One region of the Mesorhizobium sp. P2_E9 genome, then DNA from elsewhere that is predicted to be linked to it. Evidence: riboswitches for the same ligand, from Rfam matches in the RefSeq annotation. Region 1 holds a riboswitch; each other region holds the start of a gene.
What was found. A riboswitch is a leader RNA that binds a small molecule or an ion and turns the genes downstream of it on or off. The one in region 1 is predicted to bind cobalamin.
Positions count from the first base shown of each region.

Region 1 (7,328 bases):
AGCGCGGCGAGGTCGTCGTCAATGGAATTGCGCAAGGGATGCCAGAGACCGCGCCGGCGCGCCGACAGGAAGCGCTCGGCGATGACCTTCGCGGCGGCCGGGTTTTCGCGCAGAATGAAGGCGCGAACCTCGGGATCGCCGACATAGGCGTCATGCACGGCCTCGATCAGCGCGCCCGATATGGCATGGGTGGTCTCGGCAAAGCCGACCAGCCGGTCGACTGTCTCGGCGAATTCGGAGGCGCCCCGCGGGCCGTGGCGCATCTGGCCTGATATGAAGTGTGGGTTAACGGCGCGGGCGCGCACGACGCGTGATACAGCCTCGCTGACCGAGCGCGGCTTCGGCTTTTGCGGGTCCGTTGTGTCGAGCACGATGACGTCGGCATTTCTGCCGAGAGCTGCCAACGCCGCCGAAAAACCGCCGATGAAGGCGACATCGGCGGAGCCCTCGAGGATGTCGCGGCCGGGGTCGTCGCCGGTGTGGACGAGAAGGTCAGCCTCGGCGATGCGGCCTTCAAACGCGCCGGGCGCCGAAATGCCTTCGCCGCCGGCACCGCCATAGGCATGCGAGGTGGCGTCGAGATAGGCGCGGCCGATCTCTTCACGCACTGCCCAGTCCCCACGGGACAAAAGTTCCTCGACGCCGGCACCGTATGTGCCGGGCGAGGTGCCGAAAATGCGCGGGCTGATCTTGCCGTCGGCGCGGGTCCGGGCGGCGAGGGGGTTTTCCGAGTCCTCTTCGTCGCGCGCGGCAACGGCGTTGGCGGCGGCATCGATCAGCGCGATCTGGGTCGGGAACATGTCGCGGAACAGGCCCGAGATGCGCCAGGTGACGTCGACGCGTGGGCGGCCGAGTGCCGCAGGCGGCAACACCTCGATGCCGGTGATGCGGCCGGTGGCGGCATCCCATTGCGGCCGGCAGCCCATCAGCGCCAGGCCTTGTGCGATTTCCTCGCCGCCGGTGCGCAGCGAAGCCGAGCCCCAGAGGTCTATGACCAGCGAGCGTGGCCAGTCGCCATGCGCCTGCATGTAGCCGCGCACGACTTCCTCCGCCGCCGCGCGGCCGAGATCATAGGCGGTGGGCGTCGGCATGGTGCGCGGGTCGGATGTGAACAAATTGCGGCCGGTGGGCAGCACATCGGAGCGCCCCCGCGCGGGCGCGCCGGCTGGACCAGCCTTGACGTGGCGGCCGTCGAGCGCGGCCAGCAGCGCCGCCTTTTCGTCTGCCGCACTTTGCCGACGCATGGCGTCGGGCTCGCCCTCGGGAGCGCGGCCATAGATATGCAGCCCGTCCTTGATGGTGAAATCCTTGAGGTCGCAGAGCCAGGCGTCGATGCGACGCAGTGCTTCGTCGGGGGCGTCGGTCCTGGCGACGCCGGCTTCCGAGGCAAGGCCGGTCCTTTGCGCGGTGTCGACGATCAGCTTGGCGAGACGATCGCGGCGGCGGCGGTCAAGCCCGTCGGCCTGGGCGTATTCGTCGACCAAGCGCTCGAGCCTGTGCTGGTTTTCGTCCAAACCGGCGCCGGTGAGCGGGGGCGGCAGATGGCCAAGCGTGACGGCGGCAATGCGCCGCTTGGCTTGTGCGGCCTCGCCGGGGTTTGAGACGATGAAGGGATAGATCACCGGCAAGGGGCCGGTGACGATCTCGGGAAAGCAGTTTTGCGACAGGGCGACCGTCTTGCCCGGCAGCCATTCGAGTGTGCCGTGGGCGCCGACATGGATCAGCGCGTGGATGCCAAGGGATTTGCGCAGCCACAGGCCGAAGGCGAGGAGGGCATGGCGCGGGGGGAGGGTCGGGTCGTGATAGTCGGCGCGGCGATCGGCGGAGCGACCGCGATCGGGGGCGAGGGCGATGGTGATGTTGCCGAAGGTGGCGGCGCGAAAGGGGAAGTGTTTCTTGCTTGATAGCGAAGGTCTGCGCGAGGCGCCCCCCTCTGTCCTGCCGGACATCTCCCCCACAAGGGGGGAGATTGAGCTGTCATCCGCGCATTCGCCAATCTCAAACATTGCAGAACGGGTGCCGGCGAAGGAGCTGCCGATCTCCCCACCTGTGGGGGAGATGTCCGGCAGGACAGAGGGGGGCGCCTCGCGCGGACCTGCCTCTTCTGCCTTACCCCAAGCGGCTTCTACCGCGACAACAGCCTCAACCGGCAGACCCTTCGAGAAGTCCAGATAGTCGTCCAGCCCCAGCCCACTATTGCCCCGCTCCAGCAAATCCAACAATTCACGCGGCGTTTGCGGAATCCCCTCAACCACATAGCCCTGTTCCTTGAGGTCGTTCAGCATCGCCAGCACACTGGACGGCACATCGAGGCCGACAGCATAGCCGGTACGGCCGGGAGCACTGGGATAGTCGGGGATCAGGATAGCCAGCTTGCGCTCGGCGCGAGGCGTGTCCTGCAAACGGATGAACGCCGCCACACGGTCCGCCACCTGCGTCACGCGATCCGGTTCCGGCCGGTTGGCGAAGGCGCGGTGGCCAAGTGCTGGATCGACATCGCTCTCGCCCTTGAAGGAAATGGCGCCAGCCAAGATGCGGCCGTCGAGTTCAGGCAGCACGACATGCATGGCGAGGTCGGCGGGCGCCAGGCCGCGCTGGTTGTTCTCCCAGACGTCGCGGCGGGTGGTGGCGACGATGACCTGGAAGACGGGGACGCCGGCACGGTCGAACAGGGTTTCGACGCCGGGTTCGGCGCCGGAGGCGAAGGCGGTCGCGGTGATGATGGCGGCGGGGTTCATGGATGCGATGGCGGTTTCCACGAAGGCCAGCGAGGTCGGGTCTTTCAGGCTGGAGACGAAGATCGGGACCGGGGCGATACCGCGTTGGCGCAGCGCTTCAAAAAGGGCGTCGACGGGCGCGACATCGGCGGCGAGCAGCATCGAGCGATAGAACAGGATTGGCACGACCTTTCCCTCCCCCTCGAGGGGAGGGTGGCCCGAAGGGCCGGGTGGGGTCGGTACGACCGGGCGCGACGTTTCTTCGAGTCGGCGCGTTTCGGAGAGGACCCCACCCCCGGCCTGCGGCCGGACCCTCCCCTCGAGGGGGAGGGGGACGACACCGCGTGTGGGTTCGTAGTAGCCAGCTTTTGGCACTGCGACCGGCTCAACAGTTTCCGCCTGCGCCCCCGCCAACCTTCCGAGCCTCTGCACCAGCGCGCTCATATTGGCCGGGCCGCCCTCGCGGAAATAACCGAGCAGTGCGTCCAGCTCTTCGCGCGGTAGCGTCGAGGCTTCGATCAGCCTGAGATCCTCGTCGTGGCTTTCGCCGGGAAGCAGCGCCAGTTTTATCCCGCGGTCGCGGGCGATGGCGGCAAGCTGGTCGCAGCCATAGCGCCACCAGTCGTAGCCGCCGAGGATGCGCACCAGGATGATCTTGGCGTGGCGGGCGACACTGTCGATCCAGAGGTCGACGGACATGGGATGGCGCAGGTCGCGTAGCGCTGCCAGTCGCATCGAGGGTAGGCGGCCGGCATCCGCCTTCCACGCGGCCGCCAAGCCGGCGAGATCGCTGTCGGTGAAGGACAGGGCCACGATATCCGCCGGCGTCTGCCGCAGATCGACCGGCTCGGCGAGATCGTCGAGCGAGGCGGAGGTCGTGGTGAGGATGTGCATCGCGGCCCGTGTCTGAAATCAGCCGGCGAGTATACGCTCGATCGCCGGGCGGTTCAGCCCCTTGAGGCCGATGACGACGAGGCGCGAGCGGCGGTCGTCCTCAGCCGTCCAGGCGCGGTCGTAGTAATGGTTGACGCGCGGGCCGACCGCCTGCAGGAGGAGCCGCATCGGCTTGCCGCCGACCTCGACGAAGCCTTTCACGCGCAGCACGTTTTCCTGTTCGGCGGCGGTGGCGACGCGCTTTGCCAGCTCGTCCGGATTGGCGATCGAGGCAATGTCGACGATGAAGGTGTCGAAATCGTCATGCTCGTGGTCGAATGCGCCGTCATGATGGGACTTGCGGTTCTCGATATCGTCCTCGACGGCGAGACCGAGCCCGAGCAGCACGGAAGGATCGACCTTGCCGTGCGAGGTCGGGACGATTTTTACCGCGCGGGCGGAGTGTTCGCCAATGATGGCGTTGGCACGCGCCGAACCGGCAGCGTCCATCAAATCGCTCTTCGACAGGATGATCAAATCGGCACAAGCGATCTGATCCTCGAACACTTCCTCGACCGGGTCGTCATGGTCGAGGCTGTCATCCCCGGCGCGCTGCGCCTGCAGGGCATCCATGTCGTTGGCGACACGGCCTTCGGCCAGTGCCGGGCCATCGACAACCGCAATGACGCCATCGACGGTCACACGGCTCTTCACCGTCGGCCACTGGAAAGCCTGGACCAGCGGCTTGGGCAGAGCGAGGCCCGAGGTCTCGATCAGGATATGGTCGACCTTCGGCGTCAGCGACAGGATCTTGTCGAGCGCCGGCACGAAATCATCGGCCACGGTGCAGCAGATGCAGCCATTGGCCAGTTCGACGATGTTTTCCTCGGGGCAGGTGTCGATGCCGCAGCCTTTCAAAATCTCGCCGTCGATGCCGATGTCGCCGAACTCGTTGACGATGATCGCAATGCGCTTGCCGCCGGCATTTTCCAGGAGATGGCGGACCAGCGTCGTCTTGCCGGCGCCGAGAAAGCCGGTGACGACGGTGCAGGGAACACGGGAGACGGAAGCGGTCATGGTTAGTCCTTCAGCATGTCGAGAGGTGGAATGCGGGCAACGAGGCCGCGCTTGAGGGAATCAGGCCGGCCGCGCCATGGGATGAGGCCGTCGGTCGAGGTGGCGAAGAGCTTTGCGCCGGTGACGAGGTCGGCGCCGCTGGTCGCGGTCAGGTCGCCGAAGACGTAGCTCCAGCAGCCATCGCGCAGGATGGCAGCACTGAGGCGGCGCTTGCAATTGCCGAGGCATTCGACCGTGCGGACGCGGATCGTGTCGGCCGCTGCGGCTTGGCGCGTATCTTCGGCCAAAAGTTCGCCGGCACGGGGATGGGCATCCGAGCCGGATTCATCGCGGCAGGAGGCGCAGACGATAACGGTGACGCCGGCCAAAGCATCGCTGTTGGCGGACGAAATATCCGCTGTGCCAGCCGAAAAACTGCTGTTCTGGTCCAAAAACCGGGCTCCTTGCCCGGAAACCCGCCGGGCGATCGGATACTTCTGTCGCAGACGGCAGGTCTCCTGGCTCGCGCGTCATCGCCTTCGGTAGCCGCCTTCCCGGGAACCTCCCAGTGGCTTTCGGCCTTGGCTCTTCGCTTACAGTTGCGGGGACAGCCGCGGATTTGAGATCGAAATCCCGCACCGCATTCCCTCTTAGCCCTTGCCGTTGCGGGCAAGGGACCGTCTGGACCGGATTTAGGCTTTTGCAGGCGGCGGTGTCAACGCGCGGCTACGACACCGCGATGTCGGCCAGCGCCGGACCCAGATCTCCGGCCGGCGTCACTTCCATGCGTTCAAGGCCAAGCCAGCGCTGCATCTGCTTCAATTCCTCGAACAGTTGCGCGGCGGTTTCAGGCGGCGCGCCCGGCTCGGGGTAGGCCGCGTGCACGCGCAGGATGCTCGCCGGCCGGTCGGCCCTAAGATCGACGCGCGCCACGATCCGGTCGCCGAGCAGGAAGGGCAGGACGTAATAGCCATATTGCCGCTTCTCGGCCGGTGTGTAGATCTCGATGCGGTAGTGGAAATCGAACAGCCGCTCCGAGCGCGATCGTTCGAAGACGACCGGATCGAACGGCGCCAGCAAGGCGCGGGCCTCGATTTTTCGGGGCAGGCGCGCGTCCTTATAGAGGTAAGCCGGCTTGTCCCAGCCTTCGACACGCACCGGCACCAGTTCGCCGGTCTCGACCAATTCCTCCAGCCGGCCCTTCATGTCGGCCGGCGACAGGCGGAAATAGTCGCGCAAATCGCCTGATGTCGCGATGCCGTGGGCGCGGGCTGAAATGCGCAGCAATTCGCGATGCGCGTCCTCGGTCGCCGGCACCGGAAGGTCGAGGATCGCCTGCGGCAGCACCCGCTCGGGCAAGTCATAGAAGCGCTCGAAGCCGCGACGGTGCGCCGTGGTGATGCGTCCGGCCCAGAACAGCCATTCGAAGGCGTGCTTGGCATGGCTCCAGCCCCACCAGCCGCCCGAGCCTTTCTGACCTTCCAGAGCCGAAGCAGCGATCGGACCGCGCGCGACGACCTCGCGGTAGATCTCTTCTATATAGGCGGCGTGCTCGCGGCCCCACTTGGCCAGCCCCAGATACATTTCGTCGCCTTGCGCGGCGCGCTGCATGCGCCAGCGCATCAGCGGGTAGGTCTCGACCGGCAGGAACGAGGCCTCGTGCGCCCAGTATTCGAACACCGTGCGCTTGCGCGTCACCGCGGCATTGTCGAGCAAAGCGAGCGGGTAGGGGCCAAGCCGCGAATAAAGCGGCATATAATGAGCGCGCACCACGGCGCTGACGGAATCGATCTGCAGCAGGCCGGTGCGAGAGAGAACGCGGGCGAAGTGGCGGCGGTCGGGTGTGCCATTTGGGCGCGGATCGAGAAATCCTTGAGCGGCGAGCGCGATGCGCCGGGCGGCGGCAAGCGAGATCTTTTCCTTCATTCGGATGCGACTCTTATGGCTCGTTGACCGTCATACAGACGGGTGATTCCGGGCCATGCTAGCAGGGTTTTGGCGGTAACCCTGTCAGGAGAGAAAAGTGGAGTAGAAAACGAAGGAAATCAAACAGGAGCGTATCGGATCAGTTTCTTCGGATATGCCGTCCAGCACTGCGTTTTGAACAAGGTTTGACTTGCTTCGCTGGAAGTGCTGCGCTAACCCTCGCCGCGTTGCAGCATAGGCCCCTTAAAACGGTTCAGCGGTTAAACTGTCACGCTTCCGCATTAAGGTCCGGTGCTGTAATCAAAGTGGATTGGCGCCAACGGAAAACCGCTGCATGAACGCACTCCTCAGTTCATACCTGCCCATCGTCCTGTTCATCGGCGTGGCTCTGGTCGTCGGCTTGGCGCTGCTGGCTGCACCGTTCCTGGTGGCCTACCGCAATCCCGATCCCGAAAAGCTTTCCGCTTACGAGTGCGGTTTCAACTCGTTCGACGACGCCCGCATGAAATTCGACATCCGTTTCTACCTGGTGTCGATCCTGTTCATCATCTTCGACCTGGAAGTGGCCTTCCTGTTTCCTTGGGCCGTATCCTTCTCGAAGATCGGCATGCTCGGTTTCTGGTCGATGATGGTGTTTTTGGCAGTGCTGACCATCGGCTTTGCCTATGAATGGAAAAAAGGAGCGCTGGAATGGGATTGAACGGCAGTTCAGGCACCCTCGTCGCGCCGAAGCCCAAGGGTATCATCGATCCCAAC
Region 1 covers NZ_JBFUET010000003.1:212,010-219,337, reverse strand. The annotation lists gene AC1D05_RS07075 (cobaltochelatase subunit CobN) at 1-3,611, opposite strand, end outside; gene cobW (cobalamin biosynthesis protein CobW) at 3,630-4,667, opposite strand; gene AC1D05_RS07065 (DUF1636 family protein) at 4,670-5,098, opposite strand; cobalamin riboswitch at 5,138-5,343, opposite strand; gene AC1D05_RS07060 (winged helix-turn-helix domain-containing protein) at 5,373-6,572, opposite strand; gene AC1D05_RS07055 (NADH-quinone oxidoreductase subunit A) at 6,907-7,272, shown strand; gene AC1D05_RS07050 (NuoB/complex I 20 kDa subunit family protein) at 7,263-7,328, shown strand, end outside.

Region 2 (7,328 bases), on a different contig from region 1:
AGCGAGCCCCGGTTCGATCGAGCTTGGCGGCTACGGCGCCTGGTTCGGGCGCATCGACTGAAATCTTTGAGGAAATCACTGGAGGAAACCAATGGCCGATGTCAATCTGAGACAAGTGAAGAAGTCCTACGGCAATCTCAACATTCTCCATGGCATCGACCTCGATATCAAATCGGGCGAGTTCATCGTCTTCGTCGGTCCGTCGGGCTGCGGCAAGTCGACCTTGCTGCGCTCCATCGCCGGGCTCGAGGAAATCACGTCGGGCGAGTTGAAGATCGACGGCGAAGTGGTCAATGACGTGCCGCCGTCCAAGCGCGGCATCGCCATGGTGTTCCAGTCCTACGCGCTCTATCCGCACATGACCGTCTACGACAACATGGCGTTCTCGATGAAGATCGGCAAAGAGAACAAGGCCGAGATCGACCGCCGCGTGAAGCAGGCCGCCGAAATCCTGCAGCTGACCAAATATCTCGACCGGCTGCCCAAGGCGATGTCGGGCGGGCAGCGCCAGCGCGTCGCCATCGGCCGCGCCATCGTGCGCAATCCGAAAGTGTTCCTGTTCGACGAGCCGCTGTCGAACCTTGATGCCGCGCTGCGCGTCGCCACGCGTATCGAGATCGCCAAGCTCAAGGAATCGATGCCCAACACGACCATGATCTACGTCACCCACGACCAGGTCGAGGCGATGACGCTCGCCGACCGCATCGTGGTGTTGAAGGACGGCCATATCGAGCAGGTCGGCACGCCGATGGATCTCTATAAGAAGCCGGGCAATCTGTTCGTCGCCCAGTTCATCGGCTCGCCAGCCATGAACATCCTGCCGGCGACGATCGACAAGACCGGCAACCCGACCGTCGTCAGCCATGTCAGCGGGCGCAAGGCTACGGTGCCGATTGCGACGCCTGCCTCGGCGAAGGGTGCGGCCGTAAGCTTCGGCGTGCGGCCGGAGGACCTGATCGTCGCCACCGGCGCGGATTATCTGTTCGAGGGAACGGTCGATTATGTCGAGCAGCTCGGCGAGGTCCAGCTGGTCTATGTCGACATTGGCCGCGCCGACCTGCCGCTGGTGACCAAGTTGCCGGGAAATGTCGAGGTCAAGCGCGGCTCGACGCTGCGGCTGAGTGCCAATGCCGAGGACCTGCATATCTTCGATGCGGACGGACATTCCTTCGCACTCCAGAAGCCGGAAGCAAAAGCGGCTTAAGACAGAACCCGTCTCGACGGCATAAAAAAGCGGCGGGCATGGCCCGCCGCTCTTTTTTGGAATTGGTTTCGGCTGTTAGTGGTTGCCGAAGTGGTCCCGGTCGCTGCTCTGAGGGATCGACTTCTGCACGTCGCCCGATGAATTGAGCAGCTTGTAGACTGGCCAGCCGCTTTCACGGATCGAAGCCGTGCGCGAATTGTCAACCGAAGTCGCGGCAGGCTGGTTGGCGCCATTGGAGCCGTAATTGTCGCTGCCTGCGAAGGCGCTGCCGGAGATGGCCAGAAGGGCGGCGGCAGTGAGAACAATCTTGTTCATTTTGGGTACTCCAGTATTTTTTCCGTCCGTCTAGCGGCGTGTCTTGGGATTAAAATCGCGTCGTTCGGACAGCCCCGATGTGGGAAAGCCAGCTGGCCGTTTCCAATCACGAAGTTTGTTCCGTGTGGACCAAGTATCCACCACTTGAAATTGTACCAAGGCCTTCTACGTCGGACATTTTTCTTTTTGATATCAAAATATTAGCTAAAGCCAACGCTGCGATCACCAACTGTCCGGAGGCTCAGCGTTCAGCCGTCACCGCGACGATTTTCGTGACCGCGGTTCTTGACCCGGGCGTTGTGCATGCGTGTCGCGCCACATGGATGCGATGTCGCTTTCATGCCGATGTCGCAAGCGCTGTCGTGATTAGATCATGCCATCTCAGGTGCCGCTTCGTGACGATGGAGTGGAGAATTGGGAAGCCGGTCAGAATCCGGCGCTGCCCCCGCAACGGTGGTGGAGTTCAAGTCGCAACGGGAGACCACTGGGCGAAAAGCCTGGGAAGGTGTCGCGATGGTCCGCAAGGACAACTCCAGAGCCCGGAAACCAGCCCGAGATTTCTAGACTCGACTGATCGCGGTGGGCGGTCAAGAGGCGGATGATGCTTGCGCGGTTTTCACCGGCTTGCGTCCGATCCTTCCTCAATCACCACCATAGTCAGTCATTGGAGCGACGTGCGTCCACTTGGACGCACAAAGTACGCTCCAAGGCTTTGAATTTGCGCACCGTGCTGTCCGAAATCGATTTCGATTTCGGGCCGATGCGGCGAACGAAGAGGACAGGACATGGATACGCGCAACGACATGCTGAGGCTCTTGAACGGCCGCAGGGACGGATTCTCGCTCGAGCAGCCCTTCTACACGGATCCCGATTTCTTCAAGCTGGACATGGAGCTGATCTGGTATCGCGACTGGCTGTTCATCGGCCATGATTGCGAACTGCCCAAGCCCGGCAGCTTCATCACCGTACAGATCGGCGACTATCCGGTCGTGCTGGTGCGCGATCAGCAGGGCAAGATCAATGCCTTCCACAATTCCTGCCGCCATCGCGGCAGCCGCGTCTGCAACACCGACAAGGGCACGGCCGCAAAGCTGGTCTGTCCCTATCACCAGTGGACCTACGAGCTGGACGGAAGGCTGCTGTTCGCACGCCAGATGGCCGACGGCTTCGACAAGAGCCAGTTCGGCCTGAAGCCGGTCGCCTGCGAAAGCGTGGCCGGCTACATCTTCATCTGCCTGGCCAAGGAGCCCGCCGACTTCGCGCCGATGCGAGCGATGATCGAACCGTACCTCAAGCCGCACCGCCTGAGCGAAGCAAAGATCGCCTTCGAGAGCACGATCGTCGAGAAGGGCAACTGGAAGCTGGTCTGGGAAAACAACCGCGAGTGCTATCACTGCGCCGGCAATCACCCGGAACTGTGCAAGACCTTCCCGGAAGCCCCGACAGTGACCGGCGTGCAAGGCGCCGACAGCGATCCGGAGATGCTGGCGCATTGGGCCAAGTGCGAAGCAGCCGGCCTGCCGAGCAAGTTCCGCATCGACCCGGCCGGGCAATACCGCGCCACCCGCGCGCCGCTGCTGCGCGATGCTGTCAGCTACACGATGACCGGCAAGCGGGCGGTGAAGAAGAACCTCTCCGACAGCGTCTCGGCCGACCGTATCGGCACCTTGATGCACTATCACTATCCGACGACCTGGAACCATATCCTGATCGACCATGCCGTCACCTTCCGCGTGCTGCCGATCAGCGCCACGGAAACGGCGGTGACGACCAAATGGCTGGTCCACAAGGATGCGGTCGAGGGCGTCGATTACGATCTTGCCGAGCTCACCCATGTCTGGACCGAGACCAATGACCAGGACCGCCGCATCGTCGAGGAAAACGCCTTCGGCATCCTGTCGCCAGCCTATGAACCCGGCCCCTATTCGGAGCTGCATGAGGGCGGCGTGATCCAGTTCGTCGACTGGTACGCCCGCTTCATTGGCCCGCGCCTTGTCGGAGATGGCCGGCCGGCGCTGCGTAGTGTCGCTTAGCGCATGGCGTCCAAAAGTGTTCCGCGGTTTTGGGATTACGCCATGCGCGAAAATGAAGGATCAGAGGGATGAACGCGATGACTGATCTTGGGCTCTATCGCCATCTCGACCAGATGGCGCCCTGGAACGACAGGCTGCAGGTGCTGGAAGTGATCGGCGTCAGCGACGAAGCGCCTGACGTCAAGACCTTCACCTTTCGCTCCGACAACCAGACCTGGTTCCGGTACAAGCCAGGTCAATTCGTGACGCTGGAGCTGCCGACGTCAGACGGGCCGCTGATGCGCACCTATACGCTGTCGTCGTCGCCATCGCGGCCATTCTCGATCGCAGTGACGGTGAAGGCGCAGGCCGGCAGCATCGGCACGCGCTGGATGTTCGATCACCTGAAGCCCGGCTCGCACGTCAAGGCCTACGGGCCAGCGGGCGACTTTTCGCTGCACAGCCACCCGGCGGCCAAATATCTGTTCATTTCGGCCGGTTCGGGCGTGACGCCGATGATGTCGATGCTGCGTTGGCTGAATGACTGCGCGCCATGGACCGATGTCGGCTTCGTCAACTGCGCGCGGCGAGCCGAAGAGATCATCTTCCGCAAGGAGCTCGAACTGCTCGGCGGCCATATGCCGGGCCTGTCGCTCGGCTTCATGATAGAGGAGCGGTCGAGCCGCGAGGGCTGGTACGGCCATATGGGCCGCATCGACGCCATCCGGCTGCCGCTGCTGGCGCCCGATTTCCGTGAACGTGAGATCTTCTGCTGCGGTCCGGACCCTTTCATGCGCGCCGTGCGCGGCATGCTGGATGCCGCCGGCTTCGACATGACGAAATACCACCAGGAGAGCTTTGCCGCGCCCGCGGTGGAGGAAATCCCGGCACCGTTCGCATTGCCGGCTGATGACGATGCTGCCGTTCCGGTCGAAGCCAAAACACCGATCCGCTTCGCGCTTTCGGATGTCGACGCAGAGTGCGTCGCCGGCCAGACCGTGCTGCAGACCGCGCGCTCTTCGGGAGTGAGGATCCCGGCCGCCTGCGAGTTCGGCCTGTGCGGGACCTGTAAGGTGAAGAAAGTCTCGGGCGCCGTCGAGATGAGCCACAATGGCGGCATCCTCGATCACGAGATCGACGACGGCTTCATCCTCGCCTGTTGCTCGAAGCCGTTGTCGGCTCTCGAAATCGAGGCGTAGACAATATCGGGGCGGATTAGCGCGGCATGGTCCCCAGCCGCTCCGACGACGGACGCCACACCTCGTGGCAAGGCGGCACCAGATGAGACGACGAGGCAGGCGCCTACGCTGAAGGCGTGGCCTTCGTGCCGGTCCTGGACATGGGACGGCGTCATCGTGGCGCCCTGCCCTTCAACCTGTTTCGGCAGAGTCTTCTCCGTTAAACCGACCATCCCGCACGAACCACAAACGTGGCTTGCGGCTCGGTGCTTTTGGCCCTTCCCCCGTGAATCATCGGCGGAACAATTCCGTGAACGCCATCACTTGTCGGGCAGGCCACGAATTGGGACGGCCGCGATAATCATTTGTTTTTTCACGGTTTTCTGAAATCCAGCGCATCGCCTCCGGTCGCCAAATTTTAAAGTTTGCGCGCAGCTTGACATTTGTCGATTGCAACTTGACTATTGTCAGTATTGGCATTTGGGCGGGAGATCATGTGCCGATCGGCGTCCGACAGGGATAGCCGAAGTCATGGGAGGACGATGGTGGAGCTGTTGCTCGAAGTGGAAGGGCTGAAGAAGTCCTTTGGTGGCGTCGCCGCCTTGCGCGACGGCCGCTTTCAGCTTCGTGCCGGCACGGTTCACGCGCTCTGCGGCGGCAATGGCGCCGGCAAATCGACATTTCTGAAGATTCTGATGGGCATCCAAAAACGCGATGCCGGCTCAATCCGCCGTCGCGGCAAGGACGTGGAATTTACCAGCCCCGCCGACGCGCTGGCCTCGGGCATCGCCATCATAGAGCAGGAACTGAGCCCGGTTCCCCACATGACGGTCGCCGAGAACATCTATCTCGGCCGTGAGCCCAAGGCGCGGTTCGGCGGCATCGATTTCCGCGCCATGAACCGTGCCGCGCAGAAGCTTCTGGACGATCTCGAATTCGACATTCGAGCCACCCAATACATGATGAACCTCTCGGTCGCGCAGATGCAGCTGGTCGAGATCGCCAAGGCGCTCAGCCACGACGCCGAGGTCATCTTCATGGACGAGCCGACGTCGGCGATCGGCGAGCGGGAGGCACAGCACCTGTTTGCCGCGATCGGCCGCCTGCAAAGACAGGGCCGCGGCATCGTCTACGTGTCGCACCGCCTGTCGGAAATATTCCAGGTCGCCGATTCCTACACGGTCTTCCGGGACGGTTCCTATGTCGGCAGCGGGGAACTTGCCGAGATCGACCGGCCCGGCCTGATCCGCATGATCGTCGGCCGTGAACTGTCCGAGGAATACGTCAAGACCAACACGCCGACCGAGGAAACCGGACTCGAAATTGCCGGGCTGAACTGCCCGAACAAGATCGAGGACATCTCCTTTTCAGCGCGCAAGGGCGAGATCTTCGGCATTTACGGACTGATGGGGGCCGGACGGACGGAAATCTTCAATTGCCTGTTCGGGCTCGACAGGCCTTCGGCCGGAACCATTGCCATCGACGGAAAACCGGTCGCCATCTCGAAGCCGGCGGATGCGATGGCGCATGGCCTGGCGCTGGTCACCGAGGATCGCAAGCTGACCGGCCTCAATCTTTCCGATTCCGTGCGCGCCAACATCTGCATGGCCAGCCTGCCCGAGATGAGCCCGGCCTTTGCCATGGACGGGGCACGCGAGGCGGAAGCAAGCCGCCGGATGCGGGAGCGATTTCAGATCAAGGCGGCGCGCGACACCATGCCGGTCTCCGGCCTGTCGGGCGGCAACCAGCAGAAGGTGGTGCTCGGCAAGTGGTTCCTGCGCAACCCGAAGGTGCTGCTGCTGGACGAGCCCACCCGTGGCGTCGATGTCGGCGCCAAGCGTGAAATCTACCGGATCATCTGCGACTTCGCCGCCGCCGGCGGCACGGTGGTGATGATCTCTTCCGAGATCGATGAAGTTCTCGGGATTTCGGACCGGATCATGGTGATGCGGGCCGGCAGAAGCGCCGGAATCTTCAGGCGGGAGGAAACGGATGCGCAATCACTCGTCCACCTATCGACCTGAACAGGGTTCGGCGGCAAAGGAGCCAGGAATGTCGGTTGGCGACAAGAAGACGATGCAAGGCTGGCTCGGTTCCGAGCAGCGCCGGCTGCTGATCCAGGAGTACGGCATCTTCCTTGCCTTCCTGATCCTGGTGGCGGTGCTCTCGGTCTCCAACGAGTTCTTCCTGACGGCCGGCAACATCTCCAACGTGCTGCTGCAGACATCTATCAACGGTGTGCTGGCCATCGGCATGACCTTCGTCATCCTCACCCGCGGCATCGATCTCTCGGTCGGCTCCGTCGTCGCGCTCGCGGGCATCGTCAGCGCCAGCTTCATGACCACTTCGGCGACCGCCGGCATCGCCGGCGCGCCCTATCCGGTCGCGTTGGGCCTCGCTATCGGCCTGCTGGTCGGCATTGCCTGCGGCTCGATTTCAGGCCTCATCGTGTCGCGCTTCTCGGTGCCGGCCTTCGTGACGACGCTCGGCATGCTTTCGGCGGCGCGCGGAATGACCCTCATCTATGGCGGCGGCCGTCCGGTTCCGGCGCTGACGCCGGCTTTCCGCTGGATCGGCACCGGCGACGTCTTCGGCATACCCGCGCCGGTCTTCATTCTT
Region 2 covers NZ_JBFUET010000007.1:188,155-195,482, forward strand. The annotation lists gene bglA (beta-galactosidase BglA) at 1-61, shown strand, start outside; gene AC1D05_RS14380 (ABC transporter ATP-binding protein) at 92-1,204, shown strand; gene AC1D05_RS14385 (DUF680 domain-containing protein) at 1,280-1,519, opposite strand; cobalamin riboswitch at 1,886-2,088, shown strand; gene AC1D05_RS14390 (aromatic ring-hydroxylating oxygenase subunit alpha) at 2,305-3,552, shown strand; gene AC1D05_RS14395 (FAD-binding oxidoreductase) at 3,630-4,730, shown strand; gene AC1D05_RS14400 (sugar ABC transporter ATP-binding protein) at 5,255-6,733, shown strand; gene AC1D05_RS14405 (ABC transporter permease) at 6,762-7,328, shown strand, end outside.
Region 2: linked by a shared signal. The riboswitch ahead of AC1D05_RS14390 (aromatic ring-hydroxylating oxygenase subunit alpha) and the one ahead of AC1D05_RS07065 (DUF1636 family protein) in region 1 are both predicted to bind cobalamin.

Region 3 (7,328 bases), on a different contig from region 1:
ACACGCTTGGCGGCAAGGCGCAGGTCTTCACCTACACGCTTCCCTGGGACACGATGCATCACGTCGCTATCGTCTTCGGCGATATCCGCGACGGCGAGGACGTGCCGGTGCGCCTGCATTCCGAGGATGTGGTGACCGACGTCTTCGGCACCAGCCACCGGCTGGACGCCATCATGAAAGCGATGGGCGAGCGCAAGCGCGGCGTCATCGTCTATCTCAGAGAGGGTTCGGTCGGCGTCGCCCACCAGGAGCGGAAGCGTCCGCTAAGCGGCGACCGCGAGGATCATGAAGAGGCCCGCCGTCGCGAGAACGAATGGCGCGAGATCGGCCTCGGCGCGCAGATCCTGAAGGATCTCGGCATTTCCTCGATCAACCTGATCGCCTCGCGCGAGCGCCATTATGTCGGCCTCGAAGGCTTTGGCATCCACATCGCCAAGACCGAGATTATCTAGGCCATGTTGATATTCAGGTGAGGTCGGCCTGACCTGAATCTCGACATATCCTGGCGGTCACTCGGCCGGAACAGCGGCGGCGTCGCATCCCTCCAGCTCGCATTTATGGGTGGCAAGGCTGCGCTGGCCAAGCAGCACGGTGATCAGCGCGATGGTGCCTGCCGCCACTGAAACCCAGAACCCGCTCTGGGCGCCGAACGCATCCACCACCGCGCCGGCGACGAACGCGCCCAGCGCCATGCCGATGCCGATCCCTGTCGTCACCCAGGTGATGCCCTCGGTCAGCATTGCTTCCGGCACATGCCGCTCGATCAGGCCGAAAGCGGTGATGAAGGTCGGCGAGATCGCCACGCCGCTCAGGAACACGGTCAGGGCCAGCAGCGGCACTGAGCCAGCCGTGAGCGGCAGCAATGTGCTGAGCGCCAGGGTGGCGACTGCAATGGCGAGTTGCCGCTGTAGCGGCGCTTTCAGGTTGAGCGCGCCGACCACAATGCCGAGCGCGAACGATCCCACTGCATAGACGCCGATGACGAGGCTGGCGGCACTGGGCTGGCCGAGCTCCTTGGTGAGCGCTATCGTGCTGACCTCCGTCGTCGCGAAGGTCGCGCCAACGAAAATTATGGCGAAGGTGATGATCTGCACGGGCCGCAGACGTATTGCCGAGCCGGCGGAGCCATCACCAACCGGCCGCACTTGTGGTTCGGTTGAACGCTGCAGGATGAACGCGGCCCAGCCAATGGCAAGAAACAGCGTGCTTGCGAGAACGCCGGCTTCCGGAAACAGCGCAGCGCTAAGTCCCACCGAAAGCGATGCGCCGACAATATAGACCAGCTCGTCCGCGACCGACTCGAACGCGAATGCAGTGTTCATTTGCGGACGTCCGCGAAAAAGCTCGGTCCAGCGCGCGCGAACCATTGCCGGCATGCTGGGCATGGCGGCGGCCGCCAGTGCCGACACGAACAGCGTCCATACCGGCCAGTCCTGATTGGCCGCAACAATCAGCACCGCAAAGGCGATAAATGTGATGAGGGTGGTGGGGACCGCAACCCGCGTCTGGCCAAGTCGGTCCACCAGCCTCGACGTTTGCGGCGAGACGAATGCGTTGCCGAGAGCGAATGTCGCCGAGACCGCACCCGCCAACCAGTATTCGCCGCGCGTCTGCGACAGCATGGCGACGATGCCGATCGGCGCCATGGCGATCGGCAGGCGCGCGATGAAGCCGGCGGCCGCAAAGCCCTTGGCTCCCGGAGCACGAAAGATTTCAGCATAGGGGTTTTGCATGGCGGTTCCTCGACAAAAGGCGATCTGACAATTACATACGGAGCGTATGAGGATTAGATAGACCATACGCGACGTATGTCAATTGGCATACGGAACGTATGTGGATAAGGCCAGGCAGAATGCACAGACCCCGCAAGGAGATGATTGCCGAGACGCGCGCCAAGCTGATCGCCGCGGCGCGCCAGGCCTTCGGCACGACAGGCTATGCCGAAGCGTCGATGGATGATTTCACTGCCTCGGCCGGACTGACGCGCGGCGCGCTCTATCATCACTTCGGCGACAAGAAGGGACTGCTGGAGGCGGTTATCGCCGAAATCGACGGCGAGATGGCGGCTCGGGTGAATGAGGTCGCCTCGAAAGCGCCGACTCGCTGGCAACACTTCGTCGACGAATGCACGACCTATATCGAGATGGCGCTGGAGCCGGAAATCCAGCGCATCATGTTCCGCGATGGTCCAGCCGTGCTGGGCGATCCGGCGCAATGGTCCAATGCCAATGCCTGCGTCGGTTCAATGACCGATCATCTGACCGCGCTGCAGGGGGAAGGGGTGGTCGTCCCGAGCGTCGACCCCGAGACCGCCGCACGGCTGATCAATGGCGCCAGCAGCCAGGCGGCGCAGCGGATCGCCAATTCGAACGATCCCGAAGCGACATCGAAGATGGTGGTGGCGGCCTTCAAGCAGCTGCTTGAAGGCCTCCTCAGAAAACCAGGTTCATAACAGACCCAAATCCCCGTTGGGCGCCTCGCTGACCACCGCCCCCGATTGACCAATCTATGGGGTGAGCGCATCCTTCGCAGCCATCTCTGAGGGGAGATTCGGAGCCATGTGGGATTTCGAGATCGGCCGGTCGGTGTCCATCATGATCAGGACCTGGCCCTTCATTGTCTTTCGCATGATCGTCTATTTCGGCATCACTCTGGCCTACATCGTGGCGACCGGCACGGGCGCCTCCGTCGGTTATGGCGTCGGCCATATCTCCACCGATCCCGACGGGCCAATGTCCTTCGCCCTGTGGGGTGGCGTGGTCGGTTTCGGCATCGTTTCGATCGCCGTCTATTGGATCCGCGAATACATCCTCTACGTCGTCAAGGCTGGCCATATCGCCGTCATGGTCCATCTGATCGATGGCCGGGATGTTCCCGATGGCCAGAACCAGATCGCCTATGCAAAGCAGGTCGTCACAGAGCGTTTTGCCGAGGCCAATATCCTTTTCGTCGTCGACCAGCTGGTCAAGGGCGCCATCCGCGCCATCACCGGCCTGCTCGGCGGCATCGCCGCTTTCCTGCCGATCCCGGGCCTGAGCGGCCTGGTCTCCTTCATCAACACGGTGATCCGCCTGTCGCTGACCTATGTCGACGAGATCATCCTCGGCTACAACATCCGCATCAATTCGTCCTCGCCCTTCGAGACGGCCCGACAAGGCGTCGTGCTCTACGCCCAGAACGGCAAGACCATGGTCAAGAACGCCGTCTGGCTGGCGGTCATCATGTGGGGCGTGTCTTTCGTCATCTTCCTGCTGATGCTGGCCCCGGCCGCCGCCATTTTGTTCATGATGCCAGGGCAGCTCGCCGGCTGGGCCTTCGTGCTCGCCATCGTCTTCGCCTGGGCCTTCAAGGCGGCCTTCATCGAGCCATTCGCCATCGCTTGCCTGATGCAGGTCTATTTCAAGACCATCGCCGGCCAGGTGCCCGATCCGGCCTGGGATGCCCGGCTGGCCGAAGCGTCGTCGAAGTTCAGGGAGTTGAAGGACAAGGCGCTGGCCTCCTTTGGCGGGTCGCGCTGGGGTACTGCAGGCGCGACACGCTGATCGGCGGGATGCGCGGGCGCGATAACAGCGATGTTGAGGTCCGCCACGGCTGACTTGAGCCGCGCCTCGCCTTGCCCGCAAAAAGTTTCGCTCGTGATCAATTCGGGCAGCGGCAGCCGTCGGCCCCAGCCATGCGTTTCAAGGTCCGGTTTCGGCGCGAATTCCGAGACACGGCCGACGCAGAGATAGGCGATCGGTGTCACGTGCTCGGGAATGGCCAACAGGCTCTTCAGCGCTTGCGGCTCGATGATGCTGACCCAACCAACGCCGACGCCTTCGGCGCGCGCCGCCAGCCAGAAATTCTGCACCGCGCAGACCGTGCTGTAGAGATCCATCTCCGGATTGTGCCAGCGTCCCAATGGCGACCCCTGCGAACGTTGGCGGTCGCAGGTGATGCAGATGTTGAGCGCGCTTTCGCAGATGCCTTCCAGTTTGAGCTTGCGGTAGAGCGCCTGTTTGTCTTCTTCGATTTCAGGCAGTTCCTGTTCTCGCGCGGCCAGGAACAGGTCGCGCACCTCCGCCCGTCGCGCGGCATCGCGGATGACAATGAAATTCCACGGCTGCATGAAACCGACAGACGGCGCGTGATGGGCGGCAAGCAGCAGCCGCGCCAGCACCTCATCATCGAGTGCCGTGGGGAGGAAATGGCTGCGCACGTCGCGCCGCGTGAACATGGCGCGGTAGACCGCGTCGCGCGCTATCTGGTCAAATCCGTCGTTCATAGAATCCGGCATCGCTTGTCCCCTTGCGATCGCAGTCCATGTCCTCCGCCTGACCATGCGGATGACGATGCCTGCCAGGCCGGTCTTCTGGCTCGGGATCAACCCGCGTCCGGTGCCTTCCCGTCATCGACAGTGGCATTTACCGGCGCGGTCCCCCTCACAGCGTTGGGCACGCCACGGAGTTCAACCGTGTTCCCGATTCTCCCGCTTGCGGCGGGCACCAGGCAGTGGCGGGACCTTACGCCGAAGCGCCTGCGGCGCCAATCCCCGCAGCGACGCCGATGGACGCAGGCGTGATTTTCCCCAGCGATCGAGCCGCAATGCATGGCCATCGCGGCGCCGGGGCACTAGATAGGGAGCATGACAACCCGTCTCTACACCCACCCGATCTTTCTTGAGCACATCACACCGCCCGGTCACCCCGAACGGCCGGACCGCTTGCGCGCCATCGAGCGCGTCCTCGACGACGAAGCCTTTGCCGCGCTTGATCGCGTCAAGGCGCCGGAGGGCGACGAGGCCACCATCCTCTACGCGCATCCCGCCGATTTCGTCGCGCGCATCCGCGCCGCCATTCCCGAAGAGGGCCTTGCCCGCGTCGATGCCGACACCACCGCCAGCCCGAAGAGCTGGCAGGCGGTGATCACCGCCATCGGTGCCGCCAACGCTGCTGTCGATGATGTTTTTTCAGGCCGCGCCGACAATGTCTTCGTCGCCGCGAGGCCGCCTGGTCACCATGCCGAAAAAACGACGGCGATGGGCTTCTGCTTCTTCAACACGGCGGCGATCGCGGCGCGCTATGCGCAGAAGAAGCATGGCGTCGAGCGTGTCGCGGTCGTCGACTGGGACGTGCACCATGGCAACGGCACGCAGGATATTTTCTGGGACGATCCGTCGGTGCTCTATTGCTCGACGCACCAGATGCCGCTCTATCCCGGCACCGGCGCGACGAGCGAGACCGGCGCCGGCAACATCGTCAACGCGCCTTTGGCGCCGCAGACCGGCAGCGAGGTGTTTCGCGATGCCTTCCTGTCGCGCGTCCTGCCGGCGCTCGACAATTTCGCGCCCGATCTGATCATCATTTCGGCGGGCTTCGACGCACACCACCGCGACCCGCTGGCCGAGATCAATCTGACCGAAGACGATTTCGACTGGGCGACCGGCCAGCTGATGCAGCGCGCGGCCCGCCACAGCGGCAACCGGCTCGTCAGCCTGCTTGAGGGCGGCTACGATCTGCAAGGATTGGCATTTTCGGTCGCCGCCCATGTCGGGCGACTGATGAAAGGATGAATAATGGCTGCTGAGACCAATGAAGACGTCAAGGCGATGAGCTTCGAGCAGGCACTCGACGCGTTGGAGAAGATCGTCGATGATCTGGAGCGTGGCGACGTGCCGCTCGACCAGTCGATCAAGATCTATGAGCGCGGCGAGGCGCTGAAGGCGCATTGCGACCGGCTGCTGAAGGCCGCTGAGGACAAGGTCGAGAAGATCAGGCTGTCGCGCGACGGCAAGCCGGTTGGCACGGAGCCGCTCGACGCGGATTGATGCACAGTCGCGAACGGCGGTCTTGCCTCGCCGGTTTTTGGACACGATCATGGTTGGGGATTAAACTCATCCCGATTGAAACGGCTCCAGGACGAGAGGAGATACGGAAGCGATGTGCAGAAACATCAAGACCCTGTTCAATTTTGATCCGCCGGCAACCAATGACGAAGTCCGCGACGCAGCCCTTCAGTTCGTCCGCAAGCTGAGCGGAACGACACGGCCGTCGAAGCAGAACCAGCACGCGTTCGACCACGCCGTCGAAGCCATTGCGGCATCAGCGCGCGAGTTGCTCGATTCGCTCGAAACCCACCAGCATCCGCGCAATCGTGAAGAGGTGGCGGCGAAACTACGGGCAAAGTCAGCCATCCGCTTTGCCTGATGCCGCCAAAGCGGCCCTTGGCCGCTGACAAGGAGAGTTCATGAGCTTCTTCCCAGGGAAAGACCCTGAAGCCGGCGACGCCTTTGCCAGCGACCAGATCGAATTGATGGTGATACCAAACGCCAAGGACATTGGTGGTTTTCCGGTCCGTCGCGCTCTGCCGACCGCCAAAAGGCGGCTGGTCGGGCCTTTCATCTTTTTCGATCGCATGGGCCCGGCGATCCTGCGCGCCGGCCAGGCGCTCGATGTCCGTCCCCATCCGCATATCGGCCTGTCGACAGTGACCTATCTGTTCGACGGCAAGATCCGGCATCGCGATTCGCTGGGCACGGAAATGGTGATCCAGCCCGGCGACGTGAATTTGATGACCGCCGGCCGCGGCATCGTCCACTCCGAGCGCACGCCCGAGGAACTGCGCGGTGCGCCAATGTCGATCTCCGGCCTGCAGACATGGCTGGCCTTGCCTGATGGCAAGGAAGAGGTCGCGCCGGTGTTCGAGAACACGGCTGCCTTGCGGCTGCCCGAGATCGACGCCGAAGGTGTCCGCGGTCGCGTGGTCATCGGTGACTTCCAGGGGCTGCGCTCGCCAGTGCGGGCCGATACCGAGACGCTCTATGCTGATCTCAGGTTGACGCCGGGCGCCAGCGTGAAAATCCCGGCCGATGCGGAAGAGCGCGCCATCTATACGCTGGAAGGCGAGGTCTCGATTTCGGGCGATGTTTTCCCGGCGGAGCGGCTGCTGGTGTTCCGGCCCGGTGACGAGATCGTCGTATCGTCGGATACCGGCGCGCATTTCATGCTGTTCGGCGGTGCCTCGCTCGGCTCGCAGCGCTACATCTGGTGGAATTTCGTTTCCTCGTCGAAGGAACGCATCGAACAGGCCAAGCAGGAATGGAAGACGGGCCGCTTCGATATCGTTCCTGGAGATGAGGAAGAGTTCATCCCGCTGCCGGAAAACTAATGAATATCGCCCAAAAGGCGCCCGGTTTCGGGACCACGATAGGCACGAAAACAAGGACTTGAAAGCGCGGGCATAAGCTGTTTCGACGCGCTGTGCTTTTGGCAGCGGGCCCGCGTCACTGGCACGCATTTACTTTCGCAGGCCGGCGGCCTATCCCGCCGTTGAACAGAAAGCCTGAGCAC
Region 3 covers NZ_JBFUET010000031.1:26,114-33,441, forward strand. The annotation lists gene ribB (3,4-dihydroxy-2-butanone-4-phosphate synthase) at 1-452, shown strand, start outside; gene AC1D05_RS34600 (MFS transporter) at 510-1,733, opposite strand; gene AC1D05_RS34605 (TetR/AcrR family transcriptional regulator) at 1,853-2,452, shown strand; gene AC1D05_RS34610 (hypothetical protein) at 2,559-3,542, shown strand; partial or broken gene bluB (5,6-dimethylbenzimidazole synthase) at 3,638-4,276, opposite strand; cobalamin riboswitch at 4,325-4,504, opposite strand; gene AC1D05_RS34620 (histone deacetylase family protein) at 4,625-5,551, shown strand; gene AC1D05_RS34625 (exodeoxyribonuclease VII small subunit) at 5,555-5,806, shown strand; gene AC1D05_RS34630 (DUF2277 domain-containing protein) at 5,919-6,185, shown strand; gene AC1D05_RS34635 (pirin family protein) at 6,226-7,146, shown strand.
Region 3: linked by a shared signal. The riboswitch ahead of bluB (5,6-dimethylbenzimidazole synthase) and the one ahead of AC1D05_RS07065 (DUF1636 family protein) in region 1 are both predicted to bind cobalamin.